2 regions of the Synechococcus sp. UW69 genome follow, and region 2 is predicted to be linked to the other one. Evidence: predicted binding sites of a transcription regulator. Region 2 holds the regulator's gene; the other holds the start of a gene.
The links. The regulator HrcA, encoded in region 2, represses chaperone genes, less so after heat shock. The targets are predictions, from matches to a motif close to TTAGCACTCNNNNNNNNNGAGTGCTAA.

Region 1: a site for HrcA is predicted at 1,447-1,473, ahead of groES (co-chaperone GroES). Genes of this name have one in related genera too.

The regions. Positions count from the first base shown of each region.
Region 1 covers NZ_UCNW01000004.1:147,066-156,204, reverse strand. The annotation lists gene atpD (F0F1 ATP synthase subunit beta) at 1-1,280, opposite strand, end outside; gene groES (co-chaperone GroES) at 1,526-1,837, shown strand; gene groL (chaperonin GroEL) at 1,903-3,534, shown strand; gene DXY29_RS01765 (hypothetical protein) at 3,756-4,112, shown strand; gene DXY29_RS01760 (hypothetical protein) at 4,157-5,566, opposite strand; gene DXY29_RS01755 (hypothetical protein) at 5,734-6,894, opposite strand; gene DXY29_RS12925 (hypothetical protein) at 7,031-8,143, shown strand; gene secG (preprotein translocase subunit SecG) at 8,156-8,386, opposite strand; gene gpmI (2,3-bisphosphoglycerate-independent phosphoglycerate mutase) at 8,386-9,139, opposite strand, start outside.
Region 2 covers NZ_UCNW01000009.1:34,478-43,616, reverse strand. The annotation lists gene purE (5-(carboxyamino)imidazole ribonucleotide mutase) at 1-498, shown strand, start outside; gene DXY29_RS07880 (oxidoreductase) at 495-1,124, shown strand; gene DXY29_RS07875 (AI-2E family transporter) at 1,146-2,225, shown strand; gene cysC (adenylyl-sulfate kinase) at 2,185-2,829, opposite strand; gene DXY29_RS07865 (translation initiation factor) at 2,861-3,187, opposite strand; gene DXY29_RS07860 (class I SAM-dependent methyltransferase) at 3,217-4,185, shown strand; gene trpB (tryptophan synthase subunit beta) at 4,208-5,464, shown strand; gene DXY29_RS07850 (heat-inducible transcriptional repressor HrcA) at 5,475-6,452, opposite strand; gene DXY29_RS07845 (rhodanese-like domain-containing protein) at 6,452-6,805, opposite strand; gene DXY29_RS07840 (DUF3352 domain-containing protein) at 6,823-8,439, shown strand; gene DXY29_RS07835 (histidine phosphatase family protein) at 8,417-8,902, shown strand; gene DXY29_RS07830 (citrate synthase) at 8,919-9,139, shown strand, end outside.

The DNA.
Region 1 (9,139 bases), on a different contig from region 2:
AAGGGCTGGGAGAGGAATTTCTCCACCTTGCGGGCACGATCCACGGTGCGACGGTCGTCTTCCGACAGTTCGTCGAGACCCAGAATCGCGATGATGTCTTGGAGTTCCTTGTAGCGCTGCAGGGTGGACTGCACGGCGCGAGCGGTGCGGTAGTGCTCATCACCCACAACGGCTGGCTGCAGCATGGTGCTGGTGGAATCCAGAGGGTCCACAGCGGGGTAGATGCCTTTGGAGGCCAGGGCACGGTTCAGCACCGTGGTGGCATCGAGGTGAGCAAAGGTGGTCGCAGGAGCGGGGTCGGTCAGGTCGTCAGCAGGGACGTAAACCGCCTGAATCGAGGTGATGGATCCTTCAACGGTTGAGGCAACACGCTCTTGAAGAGCACCCACGTCGGTGCCGAGAGTGGGCTGGTAGCCCACAGCGGAAGGCATGCGGCCGAGCAGTGCGGACACTTCGGAACCGGCCTGCACGAAGCGGAAGATGTTGTCCACGAACAACAGGACGTCCTGCTTGTTCACATCGCGGAAGTGTTCCGCCATGGTCAGAGCGGAGAGACCCACGCGCATCCGGGCGCCGGGGGGCTCGTTCATCTGGCCGTAGCAAAGGGCCACCTTCGACTTCGAAAGGTCGTCAGCGTTGATCACGCCAGACTCTTTGAATTCCTCGTAGAGGTCGTTGCCTTCGCGGGTGCGCTCGCCCACACCGCCAAAGACAGACACACCGCCATGCTCTTTGGCGATGTTGTTGATCAGCTCCTGAATCAACACGGTTTTGCCCACGCCGGCACCGCCGAACAGGCCCACCTTTCCGCCTTGGCGGTAAGGAGCCAGCAGATCGATCACCTTGATGCCGGTTTCGAAAACCTTGGGCTTTGTTTCCAGTTCGGTGAGGTTGGGCGCCTCGCGGTGAATGGGAGCAGTTGTTGTGGTGTTGACGGGTCCTTGCTCGTCAACGGGCTCACCGAGAACGTTGAAGATTCTGCCCAGGGTGGCTTCGCCGACGGGCACTGAGATCGGTGCACCGGTGTCGACGGCTTCCATGCCGCGGACGAGTCCGTCGGTGCCACTCATGGCGACGGCGCGAACACGGTGGTCACCAAGCAGCTGTTGAACTTCAGCCGTCAGAGCGACGTCATCACCTGCGGGGTTTTTGCCCTCGATGCGCAGGGCGTTGTAGATCTTGGGCAATTTCCCTGCGGGAAATTCCACGTCCAGAACCGGGCCGATCACCTGACGGATCACACCCTTGGTGCCAGCAGATGCAGGAGCAGAAGCGACCATAGGTAAGGAGAGTTGCGGGAACAGGCGCTACGCGCTCGGACCCATTCAGAGCGGCGCAACCATACCACTGTCAGTTCAACGCTCCCATCGGTTGGGTCGGCACAGCCTGCGGTTCGGACACCCGCACAGCTCTAGGACTAGAAAAGGGGCCGCCCGATTGCATACGTTGGCACTCATCGGCATCGAGTGCCAACTCGGTTCGATGCGTGGCGCATTGCGCCCTGTCCCTGCTCCTGCAAGTACCCATGGCTGCTGTTTCTCTCAGCGTCTCAACTGTTAAACCGCTCGGCGACCGCATCTTCATCAAGGTCTCCGAATCCGAAGAGAAGACCGCCGGCGGCATCCTTCTGCCCGATACCGCCAAGGAAAAGCCCCAAGTGGGTGAAGTGGTTCAAGTGGGCCCCGGCAAGCGCAACGACGATGGCAGCCGTCAGGCTCCCGAAGTCGGTGTGGGCGACAAGGTCCTCTACAGCAAGTACGCCGGCACCGACATCAAGCTCGGCAGCGATGAATACGTGCTGCTGTCCGAGAAAGACATCCTGGCTGTCGTCAACTGAGATCAGCTCCGCTGAGTTGCGGCTCAGCCATCCCTATTCATCCTCTTCATTAGGAAACGCCTTCCATGGCAAAGCGCATCATCTACAACGAGAACGCCCGTCGCGCTCTCGAGAAAGGCATCGACATCCTGGCTGAAGCCGTTGCGGTGACCCTGGGTCCCAAGGGCCGCAACGTGGTGCTGGAGAAGAAGTTCGGTGCACCCCAGATCATCAATGACGGTGTCACCATCGCCAAGGAGATCGAGCTTGAAGATCACATCGAGAACACCGGTGTTGCTCTGATCCGCCAGGCCGCCTCCAAAACAAACGACGCTGCCGGTGACGGCACCACCACCGCCACCGTCCTGGCTCACGCCATGGTCAAGGCCGGTTTGCGCAACGTGGCCGCCGGTGCCAATGCGATCACTCTGAAAAAGGGCATCGACAAGGCCTCCGATTTCCTGGTCAGCAAGATCCAGGAAATGGCCAAGCCCATCGCGGACAGCAACGCCATCGCTCAGGTCGGCACCATCTCCGCCGGCAACGACGAAGAAGTCGGCAAGATGATTGCCGATGCCATGGACAAGGTTGGCAAGGAAGGTGTGATTTCCCTCGAAGAGGGCAAGTCCATGGAGACCGAGCTCGAGGTCACCGAGGGCATGCGTTTCGACAAGGGCTACATCTCCCCTTATTTCGCGACTGACACCGAGCGGATGGAAGCCGTCCTCGACGAGCCCTACATCCTGCTCACCGACAAGAAGATCGGCCTGGTTCAGGATCTCGTGCCTGTGCTGGAGCAGATCGCACGCACCGGCAAGCCTCTGCTGATCATTGCTGAGGACATCGAGAAGGAAGCTCTCGCCACCCTGGTGGTGAATCGTCTGCGGGGCGTGTTGAACGTTGCTGCTGTGAAGGCTCCTGGTTTCGGCGATCGCCGCAAGGCCATGTTGGAAGACATGGCTGTTCTGACCAATGGTCAGCTGATCACAGAGGACGCCGGCCTCAAGCTGGAGAACGCCAAGCTGGAGATGTTGGGCACCGCCCGCCGCATCACCATCAACAAAGACACCACCACCATCGTTGCCGAGGGCAACGAGGCGGCTGTCGGCGCCCGCTGCGAACAGATCAAGAAGCAGATGGACGAGACCGACTCCACCTACGACAAGGAGAAGCTGCAGGAGCGCCTGGCCAAACTGGCCGGTGGCGTCGCTGTGGTGAAGGTGGGTGCGGCCACCGAAACTGAGATGAAGGACAAGAAACTCCGTCTCGAGGACGCCATCAACGCCACCAAGGCGGCTGTTGAGGAAGGCATTGTTCCTGGTGGTGGCACCACCCTGGCTCACCTGGCTCCGGCTCTGGAGCAGTGGGCTGCCTCCAGCCTCTCTGGCGAGGAGCTGATTGGCGCCAACATCGTGGCTGCTGCTCTGACCGCTCCGCTGATGCGCATCGCTGAAAACGCAGGTGCCAACGGTGCTGTTGTGGCTGAGAACGTCAAGGCTCGCGCAGGTGCCGAGGGCTTCAACGCAGCTTCCGGCGAGTACGTTGACATGCTGGCTGCCGGCATCGTTGACCCCGCCAAGGTGACCCGCTCCGGTCTGCAGAATGCCGCATCGATTGCTGGCATGGTGTTGACCACTGAGTGCATCGTGGCTGACTTGCCTGAGAAGAAGGAAGCAGCTCCTGCCGGTGGCATGGGCGGCGGTGACTTCGACTATTGACGTCGGTGCGGTTGGTTTAGAAACCACCGAATCACCCATATCCCAGTCATATCAAGAGGTCCTGCGGGACCTCTTTTTTTGACTCAGTCATTGTCTTGTCAGATCTAGAGCCTTCAAGACATTTGATGATTGGGGCGCGGTTTCAGCTGCAGGGCATGAAGAGTAAGGGGTGCAGAAGTGCGCGGGGTAATGTATTGATTCGTCTGGTTCTGTCGGGACAAATGCCGCAGCGTCTCGGTGCCTTTGCCGCTCAGTTCGCCCCGGAGACGCTCCAGCGTTTCAAGGATCTCTGTCGACGGCAAGACAAGGCCTATTCCAAGGTATTGGAGCGTCTGGCGTTGTTGTATGTCGAAACGGATGGAGGAATTCTTTCTACAGCAGGGTCTGCGGCACCACCATCACAAGGCGTACAAAAAAGGCAAGTCCAAGTTGAATCGCTGCAAAATAAATTGTTAGAAGATCTTTTGAAGCGTGTTGAGATCCTCGAAAAGAAAGAAACCAAAATGTTGTATGAGATGGATCGTGTTTACAAGGAACTCGCTTTTTTTAAATCAGGCCTGAAAGCGCCAGGGCAATGATCGTAAGCAATTAAAACTAAGCATTTTAATTGCTGGTTTTGTGCTTAAGACTCCGTACTTTTTAGGTTCAACATATTTTTGATCATTTCGACCACAATCTGCACGTCTATGCTATAGCTAATCAAGCCAGTGCCTGAGTTTTCAAATCTCTTACCTTTAGCAAACAAGTTGCCGACATCTTTGACGAGGGATTTATCGACTAATTTTACGGTAATGTTATCAATACCCTTCGGGAAAACGCAATGCTTCTCATTTGAGTGCAGGATTCCTGGCTTTTTACAAAACCGATGTGGAACCAGCTGGCCCGCACCAGCGTTCGCAGCGAAAAAGTCAACAGACTGACATTGCTGGATTTTTTTTCGATAAGTTTTGCCTACAAGACTTACAACAGAGGCATTTTTAAAGGGCAATAATTTTTGCCGAATGGAATCAATAACCTCAAGATCTTGGCTGACAGGGGTTGCTTTGCTTCCCTGAATGGCACGATATTTAGTGTCTTCATATTGTGTAAACCCATCAATTACAAAAACAAATGAATTGAACCATGGTTTTAGCTGTTGTACGAGAGTTGGAAGAAAGTCTTCTTGCTCTACCCATATTCTTTTCTGTCCGGAAATGCCAAACCAAAGGGTTAGTTTTTTATTTCTCAGCGATATTTTTTTGAGTTTTTTGACAATTTGATTCCATTGATAATGAATTATTCCGCCACGCCGATTTTCAAGGCTGTCTTTGTATACAATCTCCTCCATTTTCTCGGAATATTGATCAAGCTTCATTCCCAATTGATTGGATCCGATGACCAACGGGAACATCGAAAATGTATGATTATCTTCCTCCTTAGAAGAGGTATTTCTGTTTAAGGATTTTGGGCTGAAAAATGAATTATTGCTAATAACAGGTTTTTTGGCTTTTAAATGCACCATCCATTTGAGTTGGTCGTAAAAGTGATGGTATGGCCTGATTTGATCAAGTAAATAGCCAGCGAATACCGCTTTTTCACTTTCGCATTGCTTTGAATTTTTCTTATTTTCTTTTTTGAGAACTCGCTGTAGAGGCTTTAAGATTGTGTCATCGCTAATTGAAGAATTGTGCTTTCCCGAGTATTTTTTCGAAAAAATGGCGTCTACAAAGGAAGTGCATTGGCACAAGATCCAATGGTTTTTATTGCTTGAGTCGCTAAAAAAAATAAAGTTACACATTCCCTGGCGTATGCTTTTGACCGGAAAAGTATCCAAAGATTCTATGAAAGGATGAGGCAAGCATGGTGACCCCTTTTGCCTGTCGATTTTATTGATTAGTTCGAGGATTGGTTCGGCTTGTCTATTCTCAATGGAATGAATAATTTTTATCCACAGTGAGCTACGAACCTCTTGAGCAAGAGAACTTGGTAGTTTTTTAGATGGAATATTGAATTTATATTTAACCGACCTTTTGGCGCGAATATTTTTTTTCATGCCGCTGTGCTTCCTCTGATCCTTGATTATACATGCTTCCTATTCATTTTCTCGATGAAGAGTTTGCTGTTGGGCGGCTTATTTATTCATTAGGGCGATTCAATCTCAATTACTCTAGAGATATCCGACTTAATGGATGCCCAGCTCGAGCTTGATCGACTCGCGGATTAAAGCTTTGAAAGTTCTGTCCTCGCGCGTTCCAATAGTTTTCCTAACTTCAATCCTTGGGGCCGGTTCTCTTTGGCGACTTCCAAAAGTTCAACCTCCGTGGTTTTTGAAACGTTCCCTGACTGACTCAACTCGATGATGGCGTCAACGGTGTCGTTTGAGAGTTTTCGCTTGGACTCATTGGTCAAGGTCTGTAGGAGTGTATCTCCGATAAGGCATATGGATATGGTTTCCTCGTCGCGAATTTTTTGAACTTGTTCGGGCGAACTGACTTGTATTACTTTATGGCTGAGAGTTGAGAGCATTGTCAACTGTTCATTTGGGTCAAGGTATGCATTAATTGTTTGAAGATAAGCATCGTTTTCTTCATAAACTTTCTCGAGCTGTGGCTTAGCAAGCTTGCATTGCTGTGCCTCCAGCTGGGGTTGATTTTTAATTAATGCGTCTGAAATTCTTGTACTAATCCACGGAAATTTTCTGTAGTAAAGAGCATTGATCGTGATCAGGATCTCAAGTTCTTTCCGGCTTAGGCTTCGATTGATAATCGCTCCAGCCATCTGGTCTGCGGGATAGAGTTCTTCAGCACCAATACATTTGAAAATTAATTGTGAGATGTCTCGTTTGTGCCGTGAGTAATTAATGATTGTATTGGAGATATTTGACTGAGTCATTAAATCAATGATTTCAGCAGCCTTTGCATGATGGGATGATATGAAATGTCTTGCTCGAAGGAATTGTTCTAGAGGCATGGAGTCTCCATGTCGCTTAACGCGTTGTTGGTATTCGGAAGAAAGCATCTCTTCAATCTCTCGTACTGCCAGAATGATGTGTATGTCAATATTGTTCTCCCACTTACTTTTGTTTTGAATTAATTCTGGAATCAGCCAAAAAAGTGATTCCGAACTTAAAATAATTTTTGAATTATCTCCATTATTTTTGGTGATTTCTAGCAATTCATCGCTCAAGCTCGCTTCGGAGTTGGGCTCCCAATTTCCAGACGTAATTTCCAGTCGAGATGCTCGATCCCGTAGCGATTGCTGAATGGGATAGCTAATGCCTTGCCCGGCTAAATCGTTTGAAGCGATAGCAAGGGATGACTGAATAGCGGAAGTACCGGTTTTGCCATGGCCTATATGCAGGAAAAGCTTCGTCTTTTTCACCGCACTCCAGTTATCCCAATAACTTTAGCATTGGCTTTGACGTTGTCGTTTGCATTCTGTAGTGAAAATTTTAGGCATTGCGTTGAGCCGCTGTTTTGTTCTAATCTTTATTGAAATATGGGCTTCTGAGGTTTAAATGACGCGAAGGCTGGTCATTCATGTTGGAGCTCAGAAGTGTGCTTCTTCCTCTCTTCAAGCCTCTCTCCGGCTTGTTGCTCAGGCGTCGAAGGGTGGTCTTGGATTTTGCTTCTTAAATCCAGCGCAACTGCGCGATGCAGATCAAGCGCTAAAGATGAATCGCGATACTGCCTTTAAGTATGTCGATCGTGTTATTTCCGCTCAATCGAGTTCCCAGGTTGTTATTAGTCATGAAATGCTGGGCAATCGTCCAGCCCTTGTGTGTTCGATGGCGGAACGGGCTTTAGAAAAGCATTCCTTTGATCATGTTGTTATATCTGGATACTCTAGATTGCAATCTAATTATCATGTATCTGCATTCTCTCAATGGTTTTTTAGAGATCGAAAAAAGCTTCTTGATGATTTGAAGGTTTTATCCAATCGTAATTTGAATTGGCGTCAATTTACCGCGCTTGAGCGTAGCCTCCTTGCTTTGTCTTTTGTTGGTAAAGACCGCAATTGGTATTCCAACTATCAACGTTTTTATGATGGGGTGAGGGAACTCGGTGATTCTGTCAGTGTCGTGAGTTGTCATATCCCAACACGCTCCCATCCTTACTCATTGCTTGAGCATTTTTTATCTTCGACAGGGATGTCCTTAGGGCTTGAAGATTTGGAATCCTTTGACGTGCGAAAGAATCTTTCCTTCCATCCGGTTTTGATTCATGGGATGTCTGAATATCTCAGCTCATTGCGGCCAGTGCAGCAGTCGTTTTTCCCGCTCCCCCATGAAGGGAATCGATGGCTCTTTCGTGTTTGCAAGCGTCTTTCTGGTGGTGAGGATGTAATGGCTGAATTTGATTCATTGTTTTCGCCTCGTCTTCAGCATTCTCTGGTCGGTCATCTCGACTGCAGGGCATCATCGAGTAATAAGCAATATTGTGAATTGATGTCTGTTGATTTTAATTATTTTCAGCCTTCTGATGAGGCTTCGCTTTTGTCGGAAGAAGAGTTGATGACCCTTGCTGTAGATGCCGCTCAGAGTCGAAATTCAGAAGATATAGAGTGTTTCAATCGCAGGATTGAAAATGTATGTATGAAGAGTATGCGTGCAGAAATAGTGAGTTCCTGAATGCTGCTTGGTTTAGGTCAGCCAACCAGCACTCAGGATCACGGCCAAGGAAAGGAACAGTGCAAGACAGGTCCATGTCAGCCGGTTCAACGTTGCTTCCGCGCTGCTGGCGCTGCTGAACATTGAGCTGCCGCTGGCAGCCAGTCCACCCATGCCATCACCTTTAGGGCTGTGCAGCAGCACAAGGACAATGAGAAGAATGCCGGTGCCAATCCAGCTCCAGGACAGAATTGAGGTCAGCATCAGACGGAAAGAGGCAAGCGAGCGGTTTTTGGGGATGGGTCCATGTTGGACATTGGCGCAATCAGGCTGAGGCCGGTCATGGCCTCCGGTTGCGGCAGGTCGAGGATCTGAAGCAAGGTTGGTGCAATATCGGCCAGGCCTCCGTTATCGCGGAGTGTGATCCCATTGCCATGGCCAGGCAGCTTGCGCCGTTCTCCCTCGATCAGGATCACGGGCACAGGATTGGTGGTGTGGGCTGTCCACGCCTGTCCATCCGGTCCCTCCATCAACTCTGCATTGCCGTGATCGGCCGTGATCAGCATGGTTCCGCCTTGACGCCCCACAGCATCCAACAAGCGGCCTATGCATCCATCAACCGTTTGAATGGCCTCCTTCGCGGCATCCATCACACCGGTATGCCCAACCATGTCGGGGTTGGCGTAGTTGATCACAATCAGCGAATATTCAGCCTTTTTGATGGCAGCAACGCAGCTGTCGGTGAGTTGCTCGGCAGACATCGCCGGTGAAAGGTCATAGGTGGCGACTCTTGGAGAGGGCACCAGGTGGCGATCTTCTCCATCCAAGGGTTGTTCGATCCCGCCGTTCATGAAGTAGGTGACGTGGGGATATTTCTCGGTTTCGGCTGTGCGGTACTGCTTAAGCCCCGCATCAGCCACCACTTGGCCCAGCAGCTGGTCGAGCGGCTCCGGTGGGAAGACGACGTGGACGGGCAGATCCTGTTCGACCTGGGTGAAGGTCACCACGTCCAATGAG
Region 2 (9,139 bases):
ATGGGAAGTGACTCTGACTTGCCCACCATGGAACCCGCCGCCGCCATCCTGCGTGAGCTGGGGGTGGAGGTTGAGGTTCGGGTGCTCTCGGCCCATCGCACACCGTTGGAGATGGTGAGCTTCGCCAAGGCCTCCCGGGATCAGGGCTTCGGTGTGATCGTCGCCGGTGCCGGCGGGGCTGCCCATCTCCCTGGCATGGTGGCTGCCCTCACCACGCTGCCCGTGATTGGCGTGCCGGTGAAAAGCCGGGCGCTTTCGGGGGTCGACTCCCTCCATTCGATTGTGCAGATGCCGGGTGGGATACCTGTTGCCACCGTTGCCATCGGTGGGGGCCTCAATGCCGGCTTGCTGGCGGCTCAGATTCTGGCGGTGGCGGATGCTGGCTTGGCCAGGAAACTTGAGGCTTACCGCAGCAGCCTCCACGATGCTGTGGTGGCCAAGGATGCGCGCCTGGTTGATCTGGGCAGCACGGATTACCTCTCCCAGATGGATTCATGAGTGTTCCCGTTCGTTCCACGCTTCGTTCCACGCTGCTTTGGGCTGTGGTGCCGGCGGCCATCGTCTATGCGATTGCGCTGGGCTGGAGTGCTTCAGAGGGCATCAGCGCCAAAATGGTGTTGAAGGATTTGGCCCAGTCCTGCAAGGCACCTCTGGGGGAGGGCTTTCTTTCAAGCGTCGGCTACTTGCTCTGGATGGCGGCCGCTGCCATTGCCTTGTTTGCGGCGTCCACCCGGCAAATCAAAGGCTCCGTTTTGAACCGCCAATTTGCCTTCTGTGGGGGTGGTTTCTCGCTGTGGCTCTGCCTCGACGACATGTTCCTGGTGCACGACCGCTACCTCGGTGAGGCGTTCCTCTACATCACCTACGCCTTCTTCACCGGGCTGCTGTTGTTCCGGTTCCGTGGACCACTTCGGCACTTTGGTGGCGACACTTTTTTGGTTTCCGTTGTGCTGTTGGGCCTGTCGGTTCTGACCGATGCTCTTCAAGGGCTTTGGCCGAATTCCTACGAGACGGTGCAGATTTTTGAAGAGGGATTCAAGTTTCTCGGGATTGCCGCCTGGCTCAGTTTTTGGTGCCATTACGTCAGTTCCGCTTCCAATCCTTCTTCTCTTGAGCAGCACTGATCGACACGCGTCATCCTCTCGATGACGCCCTGGCCCGCTTGGTTGCGACTCGGTCTCTTGCTCCCCGTGCTGGGTTTGAACGCCTTTGTGTTGAAGCGCCTGCTGGTTCAGTTCGCGCCGTTTCCTGGGCTGTTTCTGACCGCGGCCTTGATTGCCTTTCTGTTGGATCTGCCCTGCCGCTGGCTCTCGCAACGGGGTCTGCCCCGCGCCTGGGCCATCGTGAGCGTTGTTCTGGTGACCGTGGGGCTCTTGGTTTGGGCGGCCGTGGCCTTGGTGCCGCTGCTGATTGAACAGCTCAGCCAATTGATCACTGCTTCGCCGTCCCTGTTGACGGCAGCAGAGCAGTGGATCGACCGGGGTCAGCTTTGGGCGGTGGACCATGGCTTGCCCGCCGATTTCGCTGATCTCAGCAGCGATCTGGTGTCCCAGTTCAGTCGTCTGGCCACGCAGCTGAGTCAGCGCTTGTTGGGACTTCTGGGGGCAACGGTCGGCACCACGATCAATGTGGTGATCGTGCTGGTGCTGGCGGTTTTTCTGCTGCTTGGGGCTGATCCCATCGTCGAAGGCCTGGCCCGTTGGCTGCCGGATCGCTGGCGGGAGCTGGTGCAGACGACCCTCGAGCGCACTTTTCGGGGCTACTTCGCCGGGCAGGTGGTGCTGGCGTTGATCCTCAGTGGCGGCCAGCTTCTGGTCTTCACCGCCCTGAAAATCCCCTACGGGGTGTTGTTCGCTGTGCTGATCGGATTCACCACCCTGGTGCCTTACGCCAGCGCTGTGTCGATTGTCTCGGTGAGTGCAGTTTTGGCAGTACAGGATCCCCGCACAGGCTTCGAGCTGCTCGCCGCGGCGATCGTCGTTGGTCAGATCGTGGATCAGGTCATCCAGCCGCGGCTGATGGGCAGCATCGTCGGGCTGCAACCGGCCTGGTTGCTGATCGCTTTGCCGATCGGTGCCCGGGTGGGTGCCCTCTACGGCGTGGGTGATCTCCTGGGACTGCTGTTGGCGGTTCCGGTGGCCAGTTGCATCAAGACCCTGGCCGATGCCGCCAGGGCCGGCGATATCAGGCCGCCGGAATCACCCCCCGCTCCTGGAGTGCCTTGATCACCAGCTCCACGGAGTCGGCTAGATCCTGCTTGCCGGTGTCGATCTTCAGCTCGGGCGTCTCCGGTGCTTCGTAGGGGCTGGAGATGCCGGTGAATTCTTTGATCTGCCCAGCCCGTGCCTTGGCGTAAAGGCCTTTGGGATCGCGGGATTCGCAGACATCGAGATCGGCAGCGCAGAACACCTCGAGAAAGTCACCGTCCTCCACCAGGCCACGGGCCTTGTCTCGATCAGCGCGGAACGGGGAGACGAAGGCGGTCAGCACGATCACGCCTGCATCCAGGAACAGCTTGGCCACTTCACCGATGCGGCGGATGTTCTCCTCACGGTCGGCATCGGAGAAGCCCAGGTCCTTGCAAAGGCCATGGCGGATGTTGTCCCCGTCAAGCACGTAGGTGGCGAGCCCCCGCTCAAACAGAGCCGCGTTGACGGCATTGGCCAGGGTGCTTTTGCCGGAACCCGAAAGTCCGGTGAACCAGAGGATGGCACTGCGGTGTCCGCGCTGCTTCGAGCGCTCGTCTCGGCCAACGGAGGCTTCATGCCAGGCGATGTTGGTGGACGCACCCTTATTGGTGAGTTCTCCGTAGGTGGGGCTGGCAGTCATGGCCAAGGCATGAAGTGGCGGCCATTCTCACTTACCCACCAGCCCGTTTCGGCCGGTATCCCTCCTTGCTGAGCAGCTCGAGAGTCAGGTCCACCTGATCCCCTTGAAGTTCGATCACCCCGTCTTTGGCGGTGCCGCCACTGCCGATGCGTGTTTTGAGCTTCTTCAGCAGAGCCTTGAAGCCCGCAGCATCAAGCTCCAAGCCACGGATCACCGTTACGGTTTTGCCGCCTTTGCCGCCGCGGGTGGGCTGCACCCGCACCATTTGCTGAGACTTTGCTGTGGGCTCCGTCGTCGCCCCGCTCGGTCGCTGCAGACTGTCCGCGCTGCTGAATTCCTGCCAGCCGCCCTTCGGCATCCACCCGTCGCAATCGAGATGCATTGTCGATGACCACCCATGCTGCGCTCACAACAACACCTCGCTGGGCCGATTCCAGCCGCGGCCTCGGCCGTCTGATCGAGGCTTTGATCGGTATCGGCCTGCTGCGTCGTCCCCTGTTCTTCCAGGCGCGGCAGCTGATCATTCGCACGGCTGAGAGTAACGGCATTCCTTGGCGGGCCCGACGCAAGGAGCTGCAGCAGGCGGCAGAACCGTTGCTCGCTGCCAGCACTACGGCAGGCCTCACCCCGCCGGCCTATTACCTGTCTCGATTCCATGCCTATGAGCAGGGCAACCTCTGCTGGCAGGCTGCCGCTGAAGCCGAGCAGGCCACCGATGCCATGGCTCTGCGGGTGTGGCCGGAGGAGCAGCTGATGCCTGCCGAGGCTCAGGCACGGCTCCGCGATGCCATTCATGCTGTGGCGGAACCGTTGCTCCCCGCCTCGATCGACCGTGTCGTGGATCTGGGCTGTTCCGTCGGGGTGAGCACCCAGGCCCTGGCCCGCTGGCTGAACGCCCGTTCCGCAGCCAGCTCTGCGCACCCTCCGACGCTGATCGGCCTGGATTTGTCGCCAGAGATGCTGTCGGTGGCCCGCGTGCGTGACCCCCAGGGCCTTGTGCACGACTGGCGCCATGCCGCCGCCGAAGCCACTGGGCTGGCCTCGGGTTCCGTTGATCTGGTCAGCCTGCAGTTCGTCTGCCATGAGCTCCCCCAGGGGGCGACCCTTGCGGTCCTGGCCGAAGCGGCCCGACTGCTGCGGCCCGGTGGTGTTTTGCTGATGGTGGACCAGGACCCCGGCTCCTCGGTGCTGCAGCGCTTGCCGGCGCCGGTGGCCACGCTGCTCAAGAGCACAGAGCCCTTCATTGAGCAGTACTTCGCCCTGGATCTGCCCGCAGCGTTGCAGGAGGCCGGGTTCCGGAATCCCAGCATCCGTGCCTGCGACCCACGGCACCGTGTGATCGCCTGCTTACGCTGAGCCGACGCTCCAACGTCGATCCGTGACCAGCACTTTGCCCAACGCCAGCACTCCGGATCCCTCCAGCTTGCAGCCGGCGGTTCGTCCCGGCGCCCATGGGCGCTTTGGCCGATTCGGTGGGCAGTACGTGCCTGAAACCCTGATGCCGGCTTTGGCGGAGTTGGAGCAGGCGGCCGCCCAGGCCTGGAATGATCCGGCCTTCACGGCTGAGCTCAACCGCCTGCTGAAGAACTACGTCGGTCGGGCGACACCGCTCTACGAGGCTGAGCGTCTCACCGCCCATTACCGCCGCTCCGACGGTGGTCCCCGCATTTGGCTCAAGCGAGAAGATCTCAACCACACCGGGGCGCACAAGATCAACAACGCTCTGGGGCAGGCCCTGCTGGCGCTGCGCATGGGCAAGAAGCGGATCATTGCTGAGACCGGTGCGGGCCAGCACGGCGTCGCTACGGCCACGGTCTGCGCGCGCTTCGGTCTCGAGTGCGTGATCTATATGGGCGCCGAAGACATGCGCCGCCAGGCCCTCAACGTGTTTCGCATGCGCTTGCTGGGCGCCACGGTGCAACCGGTGACGGCGGGCACCGCCACCCTTAAGGACGCCACTAGTGAAGCCATCCGCGACTGGGTGACCAACGTCGAGTCCACCCACTACATCCTTGGCTCCGTCGCTGGCCCGCATCCCTATCCAATGTTGGTGAGGGATTTCCACGCGGTGATTGGTGAAGAGTCCAAGCAGCAGTGTCAGGAGGCCTTCGGACGGCTGCCGGATGTGTTGATGGCCTGTGTGGGTGGTGGCTCCAATGCCATGGGCCTGTTCCATCCCTTCGTTCAGGACACCTCTGTTCGTCTGATCGGCGTTGAGGCCGCCGGCGATGGCGTGGCGACAGGCCGCCACGCCGCAACGATCACCGAAGGCCGTGCCGGCGTCCTTCATGGCGCCATGAGCCTGTTGTTGCAGGACGGCGACGGCCAGGTGATGGAGGCTCACTCCATCTCCGCTGGTCTCGATTATCCCGGTGTTGGCCCTGAGCACAGCTACCTGCGTGAAATCGGCCGGGCGGAATATGCGGCCGTCACCGATCTGCAGGCCCTGGATGCCCTGCGGTTGGTTAGTGAGCTGGAGGGAATCATTCCGGCCCTGGAAACCGCTCATGCCTTCGCTTGGCTGGAGCAGCTCTGCCCAACCCTGGCCGAGGGCACCGAAGTGGTGATCAACTGCTCCGGCCGAGGCGACAAGGACGTCAACACCGTGGCCGAGAAGCTGGGGGATCAGCTTTAAAGCTCAGGTATCAAGCCAGCAGCAACTCAAGATGTCGGGCTACGCGCTGCACCGCAGCGCGTGCCGTGGCGTAGGCCATGCGCATGGGACCCACGAGGGCCACGTGCCCGAGCCCCTCGTTGCAGCGATAGGGGGCTTGAACCACCGCACACGCCTCCAACGCAGGCTGCGGATGCTCGTCGCCGATCCACACCCGTGCGGATGCACCGCGACTGATCAAGGTGCAGGGTTCTTCGTCGATCAGTTCCAGCAGCGGTCGAAGGCTTGCCGTGCTTTCAAATTCCGGTTCGCTCACCAGCCTGGAGAGGCCATGCACCACAACAGACGTGGGGTTGATGGTGGGGGTGGGCTGGTCGAGGGCGCTGCGCAGCACAGCGCCGCTGCGTTGCAACTGCCTGGGTAGTGCCTCCCAGTTCAGGTCGCCCTCTTCGAGCTGCGCCGACGCCCAGCGTTCCATCGCTGTGAGCTCGGCTTCGGCGCCGTGCGGCAGGCGCAGGTTGAGATGGCTTGCGCTGCCATTGGCTTCTACCAGCATCACCAGCAGTCGATCACCACTCGGCACCAGACGGATCGTCTCCAGTTGGCGGTTCTCCTGCTGAGGTTGGGTGATCAGGCTCATCAGACCGGTGAAATCCGTCAGTCGCCGTGCCAGATGCATCAGCAGGTCATCGAGACCCGCCCAGCGCAGGCTCAGGCCCGTGAGCTCCCGTTCCAGGTGCTGAACGGCAACGCCGGGTTCCGGCAGCAAAGCATTCACGTAGTGCCGGTATCCCATCGGACTGGGAATGCGTCCGGCTGAGGTGTGTGGTTGATGCAGCAGACCACGACGTTCCAGAGCTCCCATGGCGGAGCGAACGGTGGCTGAGCTGGCGGGGATGCCGAAGCGTTGCACCAGGGTGCGGCTTCCCACCGGCTCCATGGTGTCGACGTAATGGTGCACCGTCGCCTGAAGCACCTGTTCTTGCCGAAGGGACAGGGGCTTGCTCATCAGTAGCGGGGAACGCTGGGATCCACCTGCAGGCTCCAGGCATCAATTCCTCCCTCAAGGTTCCATACCTCGAGGCCCCAGGGCTGGTCCAGCAGCCACAGGCCGAAGTGGTAGCTGCGAACGCCTGCATGGCAAACCACCACCACCGCTTGATCGGGTTTGAGGTCAGCTTGCAGCGTCGTGAGCCATTCATTGGATTGGCTTAGGGGTCGGTGCAGAACTGCGCCGGGGAAAGGTGCGATCGCGAGCTCAGCCGCCTCACGCACATCCACCAGCTGGGGTGAAGGCTGCTCACTTTGCAGCCACTTCTGCAATTCGGAGGCTTGGATTGGTTGTGGTTGGGATTGGCCCATGGCGCCATTCTGCGTTGATGGACAAAGATGAAGGGATCCGAGAACGCCGGCCCATGAAGGCCCGCCCCTTCCTCAGCGCTGCCGGCGCTGTGCTGCTGTCGCTGCTTCTTCTGGCTGCTGGTCTGCTTTGGACCATGGATCGCCAGAGCCCCCTTCACCTGGCTGAGCAGCCTTTGCGTCTGCCCCGGGCGGCTCGCTTTGTGCCGAGGGATGCCGATTTATCCCTGCACTGGCTGGCTGATCCCAGGCGTCTGCCTGCCTATGCCCAGGCCGTCGCCCCCGCCTCGGAACGCCGCGATGCCCGCGATGGTGCACGGCAGTGGCGTGAGGGGGTCTTCGCCTTGGCGGGCCTGCAGTTCGGTCTTGAGCTGGAGCCCTGGCTTGGCGAGGAAGTCAGTCTCACCCTCACCGATGGGGCCTCCAGCGCCGGCTGGGTTCTGGCCTTGACCAGTCGGGATGACGATGGCGCCAGGCGCTTCTTGCAACGGTTCTGGCAGACCCGCAGCCTGGCGGGCACCGATCTGCAGATCAGCAGTTACCGCGGCATCGGTGTGATCAGCGGCCAGGGGGCCTTGGTGGGGCATGACCCCCAACCTCTGGCCACGGCCTTGATCGATGACGATCTGCTCTTGGTGGCCTCAGGCCGGGGCGTGCTGGAGCAGGCCCTCGATGTCTCCCAGCTTCCGGATCAGCATCAGCTGGGGGATGAACGTCTGCAGCGTCAGGTCGCTGATCTCGGTGAGGGTGTGGCGCTGCTGACGGCATCGCCACACGCCCTTCAGCATTGGTTGCAGTTTCCTGAGGTGGTGGCCCAACGCGAGGATCTGAACGGCCTTGTGGCTTCGCTTCGGCCGGAGGGTTCGACCCTGGCGGTGGATGGGCGACTCGGGTTCCAGCAAACTATTGCTTCCGCCCCATGGCCTGACCTGACGGATCTGACCGCCTCGGCTGGTGGACATGGCCGTTGGCTGGCGCAGCTGCAAAGTCCAGCACGTCTGTTGGATCCGGGCGAAAGCCATCCGCTGGCCCAGTGGTTCGGCCCGGTTCTCGCGCAGCAGTTGCGGGACCAGCCGGCTGCAGATGCTGTTGTTCAGTCCGATGACGGCCCTCTCCTCTGGCAAGACCAGTCCGAGGGCTGGCTCTTGGCCACGCGCTCTCAAAGTCCCGCCAGGGATGCGGTGGATGCACGTCTGCAGGAGCAAGGCCTGACCCGGTCTGAGCTGGACGGAGATGGTGAGGTCTTGAGTGTGTGGACGCGTCTTGTTCGCCAGCGGGGACGCCAGCCTGGAGTGGATGCCCAGCTGGCCGTGGCTCAGGTCAGCTCGTCCTCTCTGAACTGGTGGGGTGAGTCGTTGATGGCTCTGGCGCAGCGCCAGAACGGCCGTGCCCTTCAGCCTCGCGTGAACCAGTGGCAGGAGCTCGCATCGGCCTCCCAACCCGTGCAGGCTCTTCTTTTGGCGGATGCCCCGGCTCGATCACTTTTGGGGCAATGGCGGCCGTGGGGGCTGCTGCAGGTGATGGCCGGTCGGCCCTTGCAGGACCAGGTCCGGGGTCTGGCGTTCGCCGTCGACGCTGATCGTCTGGAGCAGAGCGGCACCGAGATTCCTTTGCATGCCCGCCTCGAACTCGGCTGAACTGGTTCTGCTGCGGCATGGCATCGCAGAACCCCGCCAGGCGGGGCGGGATCATCCGGATCGCCCCCTCACCGCAGCTGGGCGTCAGCGCACGCAAATGGTGATGGCAGCCTTGGTGCGACGGGGGCTGAGGCTGGATCGCCTGTTGTCCAGTCCCTACCGCAGGGCACGGCAAACGGCGGAACTGGCCCTAGAGGCAGGGCTCGCCTCAGGCCTTGCGGTGGATGAACGCCTCAAACCAGGAGGGGCCCTTGAAACGCTGCTGAGCTCGGTCGATGGACGGCTCGGCCTGGTGGGCCATGAGCCGGATCTTGGAGATCTGGCCTGCATGCTTCTGGGGTGTCCCCCTGGTGGCCTGCTATTGAAGAAAGCCGGCGTGATCCAGCTGCATTGTTCGGCGGGCCAGTGGCAGTTGCAGACCTTGCTTCGCCCGGCACTGTTGATTGACGATTTAGGTTGCTGATAGAGGCATTCAGGTGTTGGCCCAGCAGCAGACAGGAGACCTGCGCCATGCGCGGACCGGGATCGAACTGCGGCCAGGCCTCGACGGTGTTCCGGCGACCCAGTCGGCCATCTGCGATATCGATGGAGACCAGGGGCTGCTCACCTATCGCGGCTACCCGATGCAGGATCTGGCAGCCAACAGCAGCTTTCTGGAGACGGCCTACCTGCTGATCTGGGGAGAGCTGCCGAGCCGCGA